DNA from 2 places in the Thermoplasma volcanium GSS1 genome. Region 2 is predicted to be linked to the other one. Evidence: riboswitches for the same ligand, from Rfam matches in the RefSeq annotation. Region 2 holds a riboswitch; the other holds the start of a gene.
The links. Region 2 has a riboswitch for thiamine pyrophosphate ahead of TVG_RS06660 (MFS transporter). Riboswitches for the same ligand answer to the same signal wherever they lie in the genome.
Positions count from the first base shown of each region.

Region 1 (7,543 bases), 200 kb from region 2:
TTGTAACCAGGGGCAATAACGCTGGGGTGGTTGAGAACCACTATCTGAGCAGTGAATGCCCTTACGACTGTCGGTGGAGAATCAAGGTGACCGCATACGTCGCCACGCTTTATGTCATTCTTTGCGATACCTCTGACGTTGAAACCTATGTTGTCGCCTGGCTCAGCCTGCTGAAGAGGTTCGTGGTGCATCTCTATGGACTTAACATCGCCTTGCTTGTCTGCAGGCAGGAATATTACCTTGTCACCTGGTTTCAAAACTCCGGTCTCAACTCTGCCCACTGGAACTGTTCCAATACCAGTTATAGAATAAACATCCTCAACAGGCACTCTGAGTGGTTTGTTTATTGGTTTTTCTGGCACCTTAAATGCATCCAATGCCTGAAGAAGAGATGGCCCCTTGTACCATGGCATATTTGGGCTAGGCTTTGTTACGTTGTCTCCCTTATAACCGCTTATAGGCACGAACGTAGCATCCTTGTATCCAATGGTCTTGAGCAGCTTCTCAGCATCAGCTTTAACTTCATTGAACCTCTTTTCACTGAATGGAGGCTCAGTAGCATCCATTTTGTTTATTGCGACAACTATCTGAGGTACACCCAGTGTCCTCGCAAGGAAAGCATGTTCCCTGGTTTGTTCCATTACACCCTCTCCTTCCCTGGCAGATATAACCAATATGGCAGCATCTGCTTGGCTTGTACCTGTAATCATGTTTTTGACAAAGTCCCTGTGACCAGGAGCATCGATAAGTGTAAAGTAGTACTTATCTGTTTCAAACTTCCTGTGTGCCAGGTCTATTGTAACTCCTCTCTCTCTTTCCTCCTTGAACCGGTCCATGACCCAAGCAAACTCGAACGTTGCCTTACCCTTCTGCTCAGCTTCCTTTCTGTATTCCTCTATAATATGTGCCGGGATCTCTCCGTGCTCAAAGAGGAGCCTTCCTACTAGCGTAGACTTTCCATGATCTACGTGACCTATCGTTATCAGATTTAGGTGTGGTTTCTGACTTGCCATTATTTTCACCTTTTTATCAATACCTGGAGAATATTTACTCTCTCGCAGTTTGAACCCTAATATGTTGATCCTTATTTAGCTTTTTCGTGAAAAAGGAGACATACAGCGATCCGATGTAAGTCAAGTTTTGTCGGTATTTACTGTTAGATAATGTTAATAAGGATAAATGCTTAATCTATTCAGCTATGGTTTTAACAGATCTATACGGCAGACCCGTTTTAAGCCTTAGGATACAGCTCAATACGACGTGCAATTTTAACTGCTTCTTCTGCCATATGGAAGGTACAGAGATCAGTGGAGAAGCGCTTAAACCTGAAGAAATCGAAAGAGTAGTAAAGATAGCCCACAAATTTGGGGTAAATAAGATAAAGCTTACCGGTGGGGAACCTACACTTCGAAGAGATCTAATCGATATAGTGAAGAGAATAAGGAAGTACATAACTGGCAACATATCAATGACAACTAACGGTGTTATGCTTCCAATTCTAGCATACGAACTTAAGAAGGCTGGGCTAGACAGGGTGAATATATCAATGCATGCCTTTGATGAAGACACTTTTCAAGCTATAACTGGAGTCAATTCGCGGGACAGGATAATTAAAGCTATAGATGCAGCAAACGAAGCTGGCCTTACTCCTGTTAAGATTAACTTTGTAGTTCTCCGAGATCTAAACGTGGATCAGATACCTGACATGATAGAATTGGCGGCAGAGAAACATGCGATACTGCAGCTTATAGAATACGAGACGACTAGGGAAGGAGAATCATCAAAAGAATACTTAAAGTACCATATGCCCCTTGACAGTCTGGAAAAAGAAATCGCAGACAAGGCGCTATCAATAGAAAGAAACGAGCTGCATAATAGACCAAGGTATATTATAAGAACACAGGCAGGCGAAGTGAAAGTTGAATTCGTAAAACCACAACGTAATCCAGACTTTTGTGCCCACTGCACACGTTTGCGCATTACATCAGAAGGCGAGTTCAAGACGTGCCTCATGCGTTCAGATACAAACGTAAAGTTCAAAGGCATAAATGACGAAAAAACTATCTCCGAACTATTCCGCCAAGCAGTGCTAAGAAGAGAACCGTATTGGAGGCCTGGCGATGAAGTTAGACAGAACGAGGTTCTAGCTAAAAGCATTATTCAAAATAAGAGAAAATAAAATCGAAATTCACATTTCTTGACACATGAACTATTTATTTATGATATAAATAAGAGGACGATAAGGGGAGCTTCGTAAGAGGCTGAGAGGATCCGAGAAGGATCGACCCTTTGAACCTGATCCGGGTAATGCCGGCGGAGGGAAGTATGTTGTTTGATTATAGTTTTCGGGATTACGACGAAGTAAGAAAATTTCTTGACACAGCTGAGTGGAATAGAATACACACATCAATGGCGCTAACAATGATAGCAAGCTTCTTTGTATGGGGCCTTCTTCTTGTTACAGCACCATTAGTCACGGAATGGCCAATCGTACCCTCATGGGGCTATATGTACGTACTGCTTTCTTCACCAGCAGGCCTTCTGATTGGAAATGTTGTCCTTGGGAGAACATCAGATTTGCTTGGCAGAAAATCTCTTTTTATGGCCACGCTTGCTCTAGGAATCGCAGGTATCCTTGGTATAATCTTTTCTAGAAATTTCTTTGAGATCCTTGCCTCCATATTCATAGCTGAATTTGGATTTGGAGGTGAAGAGACCGTATCACTTGCATTTCTTGCAGAGCAATTTCCACTGAAGTATAGAGGTAAAGTACTTGTATTGGTTTCAAACTCTGCAAACGTAGGCGTTGCAGCCATATCCGGAATATTTATAGCATTTGGGTACTCAATTGCTATTGAGAAGCTTATTTTTGGGGTAATGGCCATAGGCGGGATCACTATTGCTCTCTATACGCGGAGTCGTATCCCAGAAAGCCTAAGATGGTTCTACACCAAGAATAGCGATACCTTAATAGAGAAGCCCCAGATGCATGTGATTCCATTCATCGTCCTTTCAATGTTCGCCATAACAATTGTTCTCACATTTGCCCTGGTTGCAGATATACTTGGCCCATACGAATATCCGAAATATACATCAATTATACCTTTTATATACGGGCTTGGAGAAGCAATATCTGGATTTGCAATAATAGCCTTTATTGACAGAATAGGAAGAAGGTTAACTTCAGTCATCGCATATATGGGTGGTTTTCTCTCCATGGCTGTCTTTCTTCTATACCTGATAAGCAGCTTACCCTTCTTCGTTTTCCTAGTATTGCTCGTCATAAATTCATTCTTTGGAGAACTCGGCTGGGCCGTTAGAGAAATCCTTCAGCCTGAGCTGTTCACTACAATTAGGAGAGGTTCCGGCATAGCAGCTGTTAGAGGAATAGCATATGCCCTGTACATAGTATCCATCTTTGTTTTGAATGGTATAAGTGTATTCGAATACATGGTATTCGCAACCATTATATGGGTCATTGGTTCCATAGGATCAATACTGTGGTATTCGAAGGGTTATGAAACATTAAACAAAAGCTTAATATAATGTAATAAAAAATTTAGAAATCAAATACCACATCCTGGGCAAGCGGCAGAGTCTGCCCCCAGTTCTTGGTCACCGTCTGCCTTCTCATGTAAAACTTCCAGGCATCGCTGCCGCTCTCTCTTCCACCGCCAGTATCTTTTTCTCCTCCGAATGCTCCGCCGATCTCTGCACCGGCAGTGCTAGTATTGACGTTCGCAAGGCCGCAATCCGATCCGTAGGGCGAGAGAAAAGCTTCTTCCTCGCGCAGATCAGTGGTAAATATGGATGACGAAAGACCCTGTGGGACGCTGTTATGTATTTCCAATGCTTCTTCGATAGTCTTATACTTCATTACGTAAAGTATTGGAGCAAACGTTTCTTCCTTGACTATTGGCATGTTGGGATTTGCCTCTATTATTGTGGGTTCGACATAATGCCCTTTCTCGTAACCCTTAAGACTTATTTTCTTTCCGCCATATAAGACTTTTCCACCCTGTTTCACGGCTTCGCTGATTGCCCCTTCATAGTCACGAACTGCATCCTCGTCTATGAGAGGGCCGACTAGTACACCCTTCTCCCTGGGGTCGCCTACCTTTACTTTGGAATAGGCATTGACAAGCTTCTTAACGAATTCATCGTATATCTTTTCGCTCACAATGACACGGCGGGTAGTAGTACATCTCTGACCTGCTGTAGCTAGTGCACCGAATACAACTCCACGAAGGGCTAGATCGATATCTGCTTTATCAGACACAATTGCACCATTGTTTCCGCCTAGTTCCAGTATGGATTTGCCTAATCTCTTTGCTACATTTTCTGATATCTTCCTACCAACTGGAACTGATCCGGTAAATGAGACGAGAGGTATTCTCGGATCATTTGTTATCCAATCCCCACCTTCACTTCCAGAACTGACCATAAGGTAGAATATGTTAGGTACATTATTCCTCTTCAATACCCGCTCAATAACCTTCATGACGGCTACTGCTGTGAGCGCTGCCTTTGAAGATGGCTTCCAAATAACGACATCACCAGTTACGGCTGCTATAAAAGAATTCCATGACCATACAGAAGCTGGGAAGTTGAAAGAAGTTATAACGGCAATTGGGCCAAGTGGAACCCATTGTTCATACATCCTATGATAAGGCCTTTCACTGGCTATGGTAAGTCCGTAAAGTTGCCTTGAAAGACCAAGAGCGAGATCGGAGATATCTATCATCTCCTGTATCTCCCCCTCCCCTTCGCTCGGAGTCTTTCCTGCCTCTATCGTAACTATCCTGCCAAGGTTTCTCTTCTCTTTCCTTAATTCATCCCCTATATCCTTAATTATCAGGCCACGTTTTGGGGCTGGGATCATTCTCCACTTCTTGAACTCCTCTTGGGCTTTTTTGACCATTTCATCATAATCTTCCCGGGTAGCCATAGAAATCTTTGCTATCTCGCTTCCATCAATTGGGCTATAGACTGTAAGCATCTTGCCAGCTGGCTTCTTCCATTCTCCGTCGTATATCCCAGAGTTAACCCTCTCAAGACCTAGAATAGAAAGAGCGTCTTCTTCTAATACTGCTGCCATATGCATTGTAGTGAAAAAATGTATATTAATTTTGATCTTTATTCACGAATGATGAAAACTTATTTTATTTCAATTTTTCTGAATTTATCCTTCTCGCTTTCAGACTTAGGCTTGCTTGCTTCTCTTATCTCTCTCTGTAATTTAGCAAAGTTTTCTGGCAAAGTAGCAAGGTAAAACAGCCTCTCAAGCCTTTCATAAGTCTTTTTGGATAGTTTGATAGTTATCTCTATGTCCATACTTGCATCACTCAAGTACAACATTCAAATATCCATTTGAATATTCCGCCGATACCGGCCTCCTATCAGAGATGGATTCTGGTAGATAAAACACCCGCTTCCAATTCTCTATCTCTATAGTAAGTTCACCCCCATGGTTGAAAAGGTTTATGTTCTCCTTTGCGGCGAACGGCATCTTTATCTTTAGTATGTATTTTTCGCCGCTTTTCGAATACTTTATCGGTGTGCCTTTATAGAATATCTTGTATGGATCTTCGTCTCCATAGATAAGTTTTCCTAATTCAACTAATTTTTCATGGCCTATAGGCTCTTCCTGAAGAAGTTTTACTTTGAAAACCTTGACATCAACAAATGAGTGCTCCATTTCATCTATTATGTCCTGCTGATTCACCCTCATCTTCTCAAAGAAGCCGCCAGTTTCGTCTGAAAGTATCTTGTTTATTACTACGGCGTCAACAGGATAACCATACAGAAGTAAATAGGTATAGGCTCTCTTCGTTTCACTGAAAGACATATTATCAGGATTAGTAACTAACCGAATGGATGTCACTTCATTGTTTGTGAGGATCTTTCTAATGTCTGTAAGCTGTTTATAAAGCAAATCAATATTTTCGAATACCTCATCGTCCGGCAACGGTATGTCTACAAATGGCTTTAGTATAGGCCTAGCGACACGCGCAGTTTTCCTACCAAGGGGGAAAAGCTTGTCCATGTACCATGTCATAACCTCTGGGAAGGATAGCAGCTGGAGGGCAGCTCCAGTTGGCGCGCTATCCATAACTATGGTATCATACTCTTCATCGTAATAGTAGTTCCTGAGGTATAGTAGTTCCGAGGCTTCCTCGAAGCCGGGCAATGTAGCTATCTCATCTGCAGAAACTGGATCCAGCCCCTGTGATAAAAATAAGGAGCGGAGATAATCTTTTAGCTCGCCCCAATGCTCATTAATCGATTGGACTACGCTTACTTCCTGCCCATAAAGGTTTTCTCCTAGCTTCTTAATGTTATGCCCAATTTCCATCCCGAACGCATCCCCAAGACTGTGGGCTGGATCTGTTGATATTATAAGCGTTTTCTTTCCTTCCGCAGCCAATAGCGAACCTGTTGCAGCTGCTATTGATGTCTTTCCAACACCGCCTTTTCCAGTATAAAGCAATATTCTAGGTTTCATATTTTCACCTCATTGGAATATTTCAATTCTATCAATTACTATGAAGGCTAACTCCATTAACAGATCTATGTCTGGAGACTTCTTTGCTTTTTTCAGATAGTCCATAGATTTCGTAATGTACTGCTTAGCCACAGAGAAAGAATAGTCTATAGATCCGCTCTTCAGAAATATGTCCTTAAGCAAGGATTTGTTAATTTCCCTCCTTCCGTTGATCATGTCTATGATCGCCCTTCTATCGTTATCATTGGAGTTTCTCAATGCGTAAATAATAGGCAGAGTTAGTGCATCGTGTTTTATATCCACAAAAGTGGGTTTGCCTGTGTACCTATCATCTCCTACTATGTCCAGTATGTCATCCGTCACTTGGAAAGCCATGCCGAGGTTGAATGCAAAATTTGATAGTATTTCCCTTGTTGGACGATCTGCTTCGGCTACTATTGTTGCACCAAGGGCGCAAGCTTCAAAGAAATGTGCCGTTTTGTTCTCTATAATCTTATAGTATGTATCTTCTGTTATATCAAGATTTCCCAAGTTAACGGCTTCAAGTATTTGCCCTTCGGCTAACCGGCTTGATGCATCCGCCATGACCTTCGAAACAAGAGGGCCGTACCTAGATCCTAACTCATAGGCTTTTGCAAACAAGTAATCAGCAACAACTATTGCATTATTTATTCCTTCTTTATAACTTAAGGTTGGCCTTCCCCTCCGCATAGGTGAATCATCGATTATATCGTCGTGGATCAAACTCGCAGTGTGTATTAGTTCGTAACCAGCTGCGAGGTCTAATATCTTAAAATAAGGATCATCTGTGCTGGATTCAAAGGCCAGGATCGTAAGGAGGGGCCTGAACCTCTTGCCGCCGGCTTCTATGGTATATTTTGCCATTCGGTCAAGATCAGGTTCTTCGCTTTTAACCACTTCAAAGAGCCTTTCGTTGACTTCCTCAATCTTGCTGTGGAGGGCTAGTTCCCATTCATAGAAGCTTTTCATGAACTCAGTTCTATCCTCATATCGTATTAAAAGTTTTAACCGTTTCGA
Region 1 covers NC_002689.2:1,107,344-1,114,886, forward strand. Annotated here, with positions in the region: gene tuf (translation elongation factor EF-1 subunit alpha) at 1-1,013, opposite strand, end outside; gene moaA (GTP 3',8-cyclase MoaA) at 1,199-2,179, shown strand; TPP riboswitch at 2,233-2,341, shown strand; gene TVG_RS05660 (MFS transporter) at 2,326-3,546, shown strand; gene TVG_RS05665 (L-piperidine-6-carboxylate dehydrogenase) at 3,560-5,104, opposite strand; gene TVG_RS08565 (hypothetical protein) at 5,158-5,334, opposite strand; gene TVG_RS05670 (ArsA family ATPase) at 5,342-6,505, opposite strand; gene TVG_RS05675 (polyprenyl synthetase family protein) at 6,515-7,495, opposite strand.
Region 1: another riboswitch for thiamine pyrophosphate. It lies ahead of TVG_RS05660 (MFS transporter); the one in region 2 lies ahead of TVG_RS06660 (MFS transporter).

Region 2 (7,543 bases):
CCAGAAACTTATGAAGGGTTTAAAAGGAGGAAAGATGTCTTCATCGGTTCCAGATTCTCTTATTTCGATGAATGATGATGTGGAGGAAGCTAAAAGGAAAATAATGCGTGCGCTAACTGGAGGCAGGGATACTGAAGAAGAACAGAGAAAACTGGGAGGTGAACCTGAAAAATGCCCAGTCTTCGATCTATACAACTATGAAATAGACGATGACAAATACGTAAACGAAGTATTTGAAGAGTGCAAATCGGGAAAGAGGATGTGCGGATACTGCAAGAGGGAAATAGCCGATAAAATGTCCATATTTTTAAAAGATATAAAGGAAAAAAGGGAAATTGCAAGAGAAAAATTATCACTTTATATTCATGAATAGATCTTTGTCCATCAAATCTTTCAATTTATTAAGTTCATTAGGCTTAAATATCCCATATTCAGTTATGAATCCCGTTACATATTCATTTGGAGTAACGTCAAAAGCCGGGTTCTTACTATGGCTTTCGTTAGGACCGATCCTGATGCCGTTGATCTCAAGTACTTCATTCTCATCCCTCTCTTCAATCGGGATCTCATCCCCACTTCGTATAGAAAAGTCGAATGTGCTCCCAGGTGCTGCTACGTAGAAAGGTATCCCGTTTACCTTTGCTAATACAGCCTTTTCATAGGTGCCTATTTTATTTGCGAAATCACCATTACTAGCTATTCTGTCCGCTCCCACTATAACAAGGTCTATTTCTTTTCTGCGCATGTAAAAACCAGCTGCATTATCTGCAATTATAGCATGGTCTATTCCCTCTTGAGCAAGCTCCCAAGCAGTTAACTTGGCTCCTTGAAGCCTGGGCCTAGTTTCGTCTACGAATACAAATATGTTCTTTCCCTCATTATGAGCAATCCTCATTGGAGAAAGTGCCGTGCCCCAGTCGAGGACGGCTAGCGCACCTGCATTGCAGTGAGTTAGAATCTTTGCCCCATTTCTTATAAGTTCGTTACCCAATTCACCAATCTTTTTGCTGCGGCCTTCTATTTCCATTGCGTATCTTCTTGCCGCATTCATATCGTAGCCATTGACTTCCATGTATCTTATCGCTTTGAATAGGTCATAGGCGGTTGGCCTTGTCGCCCTTATCTTTTCCTTTGCTTTGTTCATATCTTCTCCATTTTTGCTTGCCATGGCGAGTCCGTAAGCTGCTGTTACGCCAATAGCTGGTGCACCTCTGACTACCATGTTCTTTATTGCATATGCTATGTCATCAGAATTTTTTGCAGAAAATATTTTGATCTTGTCTGGGAGTTCCCTCTGGTCTATGAGCTTGACTTCACCATCTTCGTACCATGCTGCCTTTAATGTCCTGACTTCTCCGTCTATTATAACTTTCATTAAACCACCGGTTCAATCTTCTATTAGCCGCTGATATATACGTTTTAGCTATATGAAAGCATATTGTGATTTATAATATTCGTATGGGCTAAAGCGTGTGCAAAGAACTATACCAGAGAATTAGTAAAATCTATAACTGTTTTTTATATATTATGCCATTGGTTGATTCGGACTATTCAGGGGAGTATAAACGTTTAATCTGGTGGCTTTTTTATGCTACTAGAGGAGGCGATATGCGAAGAAAGATAATTGATCTGATAAGAAACAATCCATCTAATCAGCATCAGATCTCACGGGTACTTGGTGTTAATTATAGAACAGTTGAGCATCATCTGCATATTCTTGAGCAAAACAACATAGTTTATGGGATGGGCGATAAATATGGACGAACATTTTTTATATCACAAAGTTTCCTAGATAAACTTCCTATCTATGATGAATTTAAAAATAAAGTTGAAAAAAATTCATAAAAATGACTTCCATTATGGGAAGTATTTAATGAAGTCTAGGAGATGGCCCCATATTGCCTCATATCCAATGAAAAGGGCAACAAAAGTACCAAGGAGAAGGATGATGAACTCTAACAAGTAGAGATATTTACCATTTTCTGGTTTTATATACATAATCGGGGCTAGAACCGCAGCTATACCATCCAATATATACAGTCCCATTGAAGAGAGAAGATCGTCTCCGGTTTCTAATTTGTAGTGCACAATTCCAGCTGAGGCGACCAGCACGTAAATACCTAGGAAAAGTAGCAGTATTGAATTAAACCTAAGGTCAAAACCGCGGTACTCCATATATGATGACATCATCAGTATCAGACCGAACATCAGTAGAGGATCCCCGAATAGCATGTTGTAACTAGATGGTAAAGGCCATGTGAATGACATTATAAATCCACTTACAAAATCGAAAAATCCAACACCGAAAGCTGGTACGACAAGGCTCTTAACAGCATCCCTTTTGTTTAAGCCATGCGCGAGGAAATAGGCAGCGCCTAGAGCTGTGCCCATTCCAAGCCCAAGAAGCATTACAGCAAGCGGATCGATAAACTCACTCATTTTATCACCGTCATGATATTACGAATATTGATATAAATATTTTTTATTCAATTATACATATTTCAATTTCGGTTTTTTTACTAATTCTACTAGTATTAACTTTTATTAGACTATCCTCGACTTAATAAATTTATTATTTGTAGACAAATGTCTATTCTCAATCTTTTTTTGCATTAATGAAAAGTTTTATTAATCTTTTTAGTATATCTTTTCGATAGTTATGTCAAAGACACTCTCCATTGTGCTCGCATCGGGCACGATAGACAAGATAGCAGCTGCAGGTGTTATAACGTCTGGAGCAGTCGCAAACGGCATCGATGTCAACATATTCGTCACATTCTGGGCGCTCATGAAGTTTAGGAAGAACGACAATACTGTGAACAAGCTCAGCTACGATGGCTCTGAGATAAGCGATCTCGTCCTGTCGAAGATGAATGAAAAGAAGATACAGAGCGGCATAGAGATGATAAGGAATGCAAAGGAGGTCGGAAACGTTCATGTCTACGGATGTGCGCTTATGGCCGATGTAATGGGCATATCCAAAGACGATCTGGATGATATGGTCGAGGACATAATAGGTGTAGGTGAGTTCGTATCAATGACGGAATCTTCTTACACTACGCTGTTTATATGAGGTGATAGCAATGGATGTAAAACCAGATAGGGTTATTGATGCAAGGGGCAGCTACTGCCCAGGTCCATTGATGGAGCTTATAAAGGCTTACAAGCAGGCCAAGGTTGGCGAAATCATATCCGTTTATTCTACGGATGCAGGCACAAAGAAGGATGCCCCTGCATGGATATCAAAGTCTGGGCAGGAGCTCGTTGGTGTATTCGACCGGAACGGCTACTACGAAATAGTCATGAAGAAGGTTAAGTGATAAACTATAACTTTAAAATTCATATTATTCACGTTATTGAGAAATATTTTTAACAAACATTTTTTCTCATACTGATGTTTTCAATTTTTTGTTGATTTTTAATGGATCGATATCTCAAGTAAAATGATGAAAAATAATGAAATAGTATAAGTAAATTCATATATGGTAACTATACACATCTGTGTATGCTATAAGGCCATAACACAGAATTTCTTGCCATATGATAAGTTGAAAGACATCATGTACGAATTTACTGATATGGTCACTTTCATGATGAATATTATGATCGGTAAGGAATATTACGTAATGAAATTCTGCATCAAAGGAAGTTTACAATGATCTTAAAAAATACAATATGCCTTCGTATTATTATTAGAATATAATTAATAAATCAGCTGCACTTGTTGAAGCCTGCAGGAAAAGGCCGAGATAAAAGGAAAACTCAATTATACTACATGTGGAAAAGCCAATGCTATCTGCATACTTTGGCTTTAAGATCATAGATGGGAACCTCATAGTTCCCATACGTAATGATAGGTATGTAGATCGACTATCAGAATAGAATAAGGCAGAATACTGAATTGTGATTCCTATTGTCTTACTATAAATAGAGATGTGAATGCATACACGGATGTAGCGAGAAGTGTTTGTACATGTTCGAAAAGATCCTTTAAGGTCTTGTTAAGTGAAGATGTGGGACAGATGGCAGGAAGTCAAATGTCAAATGACATTTGGCAAAGCTCCCATACGAAAGGTTTAATTTAGTGCAATAATTACCCCTATATTCACGCTAATCGAATGATGAGGGATTGAATGGCTGGTGAAAAGTTTCAAAAGAAAGGAAAAGAAAAATGGAAAGAAAAAGTCTGGTATACTGTAGAGGCCCCTCCGTACCTAGGTTCAAAAGAAGTTTCGGTTGCTCTGGGTGAGGATTCAAATTCTATGGTAAATAGGGTAGTAGAGGTTCCGATATCTGAGCTTACCGGAAATTTCAAAAAATCTAATGAAAAGGCCTTATTTAGGATAACAAATTGTGAGGGTACAAAGTGTAAAACTATTTTCATAGGTCATTACATAGGTGACGATTATATCAGGCGCCTTGTAAGAAGAAGGAAAGAGAGAATAGATATAATCGAAGACGTCAAAACTTCAGATAATAGCATCATAACCGTAAAAATTGTTGTTGTAACAGATGGGAAGGTGACCAACACTAAGAAGTTCCAGATAAGAAAGGTATTGACGGATTTCATATTAAATAAGGGGTTGTCATTGCCATATTCCGAATTTGTTAGATACTTGATAGGCGATGACATCTATAATGATATGATATCCGCTACCAAGGATATATACCCACTCAAGAAGATCGAGGTTAGGAAATCTGAGTTAGTTTCACTTTCCGGTATTTCTGAAATCCATGCCGGATCTCAGAATTCCGGAGAGGAGCCTGTCGTGCAAAATTAAATAAAGATGCCGGGGTGGCTTAGCTGGAGGAGCGCCGGACTCATAAGGTAATCTGAGAAATCCGGAGGTCTCGGGTTCGATCCCCGATCCCGGCATATAAACTGATGAAATTTGAGATAAAGATCTAAGAGCCTAATTTTTCTATAATATAGGCAGACAAAGTTTAACTGTTTTTAAAATGTAAATTTCCTTAGCTCAACAGGATCATTTTTCTTTTTAAAAAAGTTTCATAAAATTTAAACGTAAGTTTATTCATAGTAAGTACCCGTCGTAAATGTATCGCTTGCTGAGAATATAACGCAGAAAAATAAAAATGCTGGCGATCCAAAAGTCGAATAACCAAGTGTTGATTAGATTTGAGGAGGTGTATATCTTCTGATATTCTATGAAGCGGTTAATACTATGTTTCGCATTATTTATATTCAATTTGATTCAAGTTTAGAGACATCATCCATCATTTTTTGTAGCAAAACATAGGTTTGTTGTAACTCGTTTTCATTGAGTTCAGCAAGGGCTTTTCTTATGAATGCATAATGATTTTTCTTTGCATTTTCGTATACTTCCCTTCCCCGGTCTGTTATTGCTATTTTAATTATTCTCCTGTCGGTAGAATCTCTATTTCTAGTGACTAAATTTTTTTCTTCCATTTTATCTACTACGCCGGTGATCCAACCTGGAGTAACGTTTATGAGAGAGGCTATAGCAGCCATTGACATAGGTCCATTTTCAATTAAATGCCTCATTATGGTGAACTCGGTGATCGACAGGTCGATCTTATTTAAATTCCTCTCGTTCTTTTTATACCAAAGTTTCCAAAGGTCTACGTAGAGTCTCCATACCTTGATGGCCATGGAATTCTCGTCATCATCGTATGCCATCTCAATCACTGTACTTTTACTCTTATAATAGTTTATTACATATATTTTTGTATGTCTCAATTAATGTCAACATGATCAAACCTTAAATATGCGATGAGAATATCAGTTCATAAAGGGGAGCTTCGTAGGAGGCTGAGAGGATCCGAGGAGGATCGACCCTTTGAACCTGATCCGGGTAATGCCGGCGGAGGGAAATTATGTCGGATGCATATAGTAGAGATAGAAATTATGTAAGATCTCTTTTAGTGTCTGCTTCAGCTGGGATGTTTATATGGGGCATAATAGCAAGCATAGCTCCGCTTGCTACTGCGTGGCCTTATGTTAAAGGGCTTCCAAGAGTTTATTTATCTGTTTTTCTTTCTTTGCCATCTGTTTTTTTACTGACTGGGAATACGATCCTTGGTAAACTTTCAGACATCCTAGGTAGAAAACCAATATACCTAATGACAATTCTTTTTTACTTGGCTGGACTTCTCATCATCTTTGCCTCGAATAATGTAGTATTGCTTGTTATAGGTATCGCCCTATCTGAGATAGGCGTAGGGGGCGAAGAGGTTACGACTTTATCCCTGATATCTGAAGATGTTCCGATAAAACACAGGGGTAAATTCCTCGCATTTGTGCCTAATATGAATAATGTAGGAAGTGCTGTTATTGCGTTTGTGTTTCTATATTTTAACTCATCCTCTATCCAAATACAAAAGTTGTATTTCCTAATTATCGCCTTCTTTGCTGTGTTTCTCGCTTTATACACTAGAAGATCTATACCGGAGTCGTTCAGGTGGCTTCGTGAAACTGGATCGGAGAAGGAAGCTGAAAATCTCTATAAAAAATTAAAGATCAGTGAAGACGGTATACGGATAAAAGAACCGAATTTCAGTGTTTCGTTAGCTTTTCTTGCTATCCTTGGAATATCACAATATCTAACGTTCGGGCTTATGGCATACATCGTAGGCCCTTATTATTTCTCACCAGCCCAGGTAAGTGAGATAATTTTCTATGCATTGCTTGGTGCTTCTGTAGCCGGCATAATCGCTATGTTCCTAGTTGATATCGGCAGAAAGAAGTATGCTATATTATCATACTTGGGTGGCACTATTTCTATACTACTTATACTTGCCACGATAAAATACGTAGATAACATGCTAGTTTTTCTCCCGCTTCTTTTTATCAATATGATGTTCTCAGAATTTGCTTGGGCTTCAAGGACTACACTTGAACCAGAACTCTTTGGAACAAAGCGTAGATCCACATCCATAGGCCTTGTTCGAGTATTTCCTATACTCGCGTATATTGCATCTATTTACCTGACCGCTTCGTTCACACTGTCGCAGTATATATTTTTTAATCTTGCGTTGTGGTGCTTGGGGTTGGTAGCAGCCATAGTATGGATGTTCATAGGCGTAGAAACAAAGAACGTAAGCATGGACTATTACAGCTAAGTCAATATTTTTATTTTTAAACTAAATTAATAATAATATTTGAAGCAGAAACATGTCATTATCACATATTCGCATTATATACTAAAGGAGGGCCTTATAACTAGATTTTAATGTTATAGGAGATTTAGAAACCAAATCTCCGAAACCGTAGCAGATGGTAATTGATCAAACCAATAACATTATTATTATTGCGTGTTATGAACAATTAATGCTTATATATAATACGTTGACCAGACGTTTGCAAGAGTTCAACGAGATGCACAGGGGTAGGGTGAACCTGTTTGTGTGCGGGCCAACGGTTCAGGATCACTTTCATATAGGGCATGCCAGGACCTATATTTTCTTCGATGCTGTTGCGAAGTTTCTGAAGTTGGAAGGATACTCTGTTTTTTACCTCCAAAATATTACTGATATTGATGATAAAATAATAAACAGAGCTAAA
Region 2 covers NC_002689.2:1,309,043-1,316,585, reverse strand. Annotated here, with positions in the region: gene TVG_RS06705 (tryptophan--tRNA ligase) at 1-373, shown strand, start outside; gene mtnA (S-methyl-5-thioribose-1-phosphate isomerase) at 353-1,375, opposite strand; gene TVG_RS06695 (ArsR/SmtB family transcription factor) at 1,528-1,845, shown strand; gene TVG_RS06690 (DUF981 family protein) at 1,858-2,439, opposite strand; gene TVG_RS06685 (DsrE/DsrF/DrsH-like family protein) at 2,660-3,073, shown strand; gene TVG_RS06680 (sulfurtransferase TusA family protein) at 3,084-3,320, shown strand; gene TVG_RS06675 (30S ribosomal protein S3ae) at 4,134-4,781, shown strand; tRNA gene TVG_RS06670 (tRNA-Met) at 4,790-4,876, shown strand; gene TVG_RS06665 (MarR family winged helix-turn-helix transcriptional regulator) at 5,204-5,659, opposite strand; TPP riboswitch at 5,763-5,871, shown strand; gene TVG_RS06660 (MFS transporter) at 5,857-7,101, shown strand; gene cysS (cysteine--tRNA ligase) at 7,256-7,543, shown strand, end outside.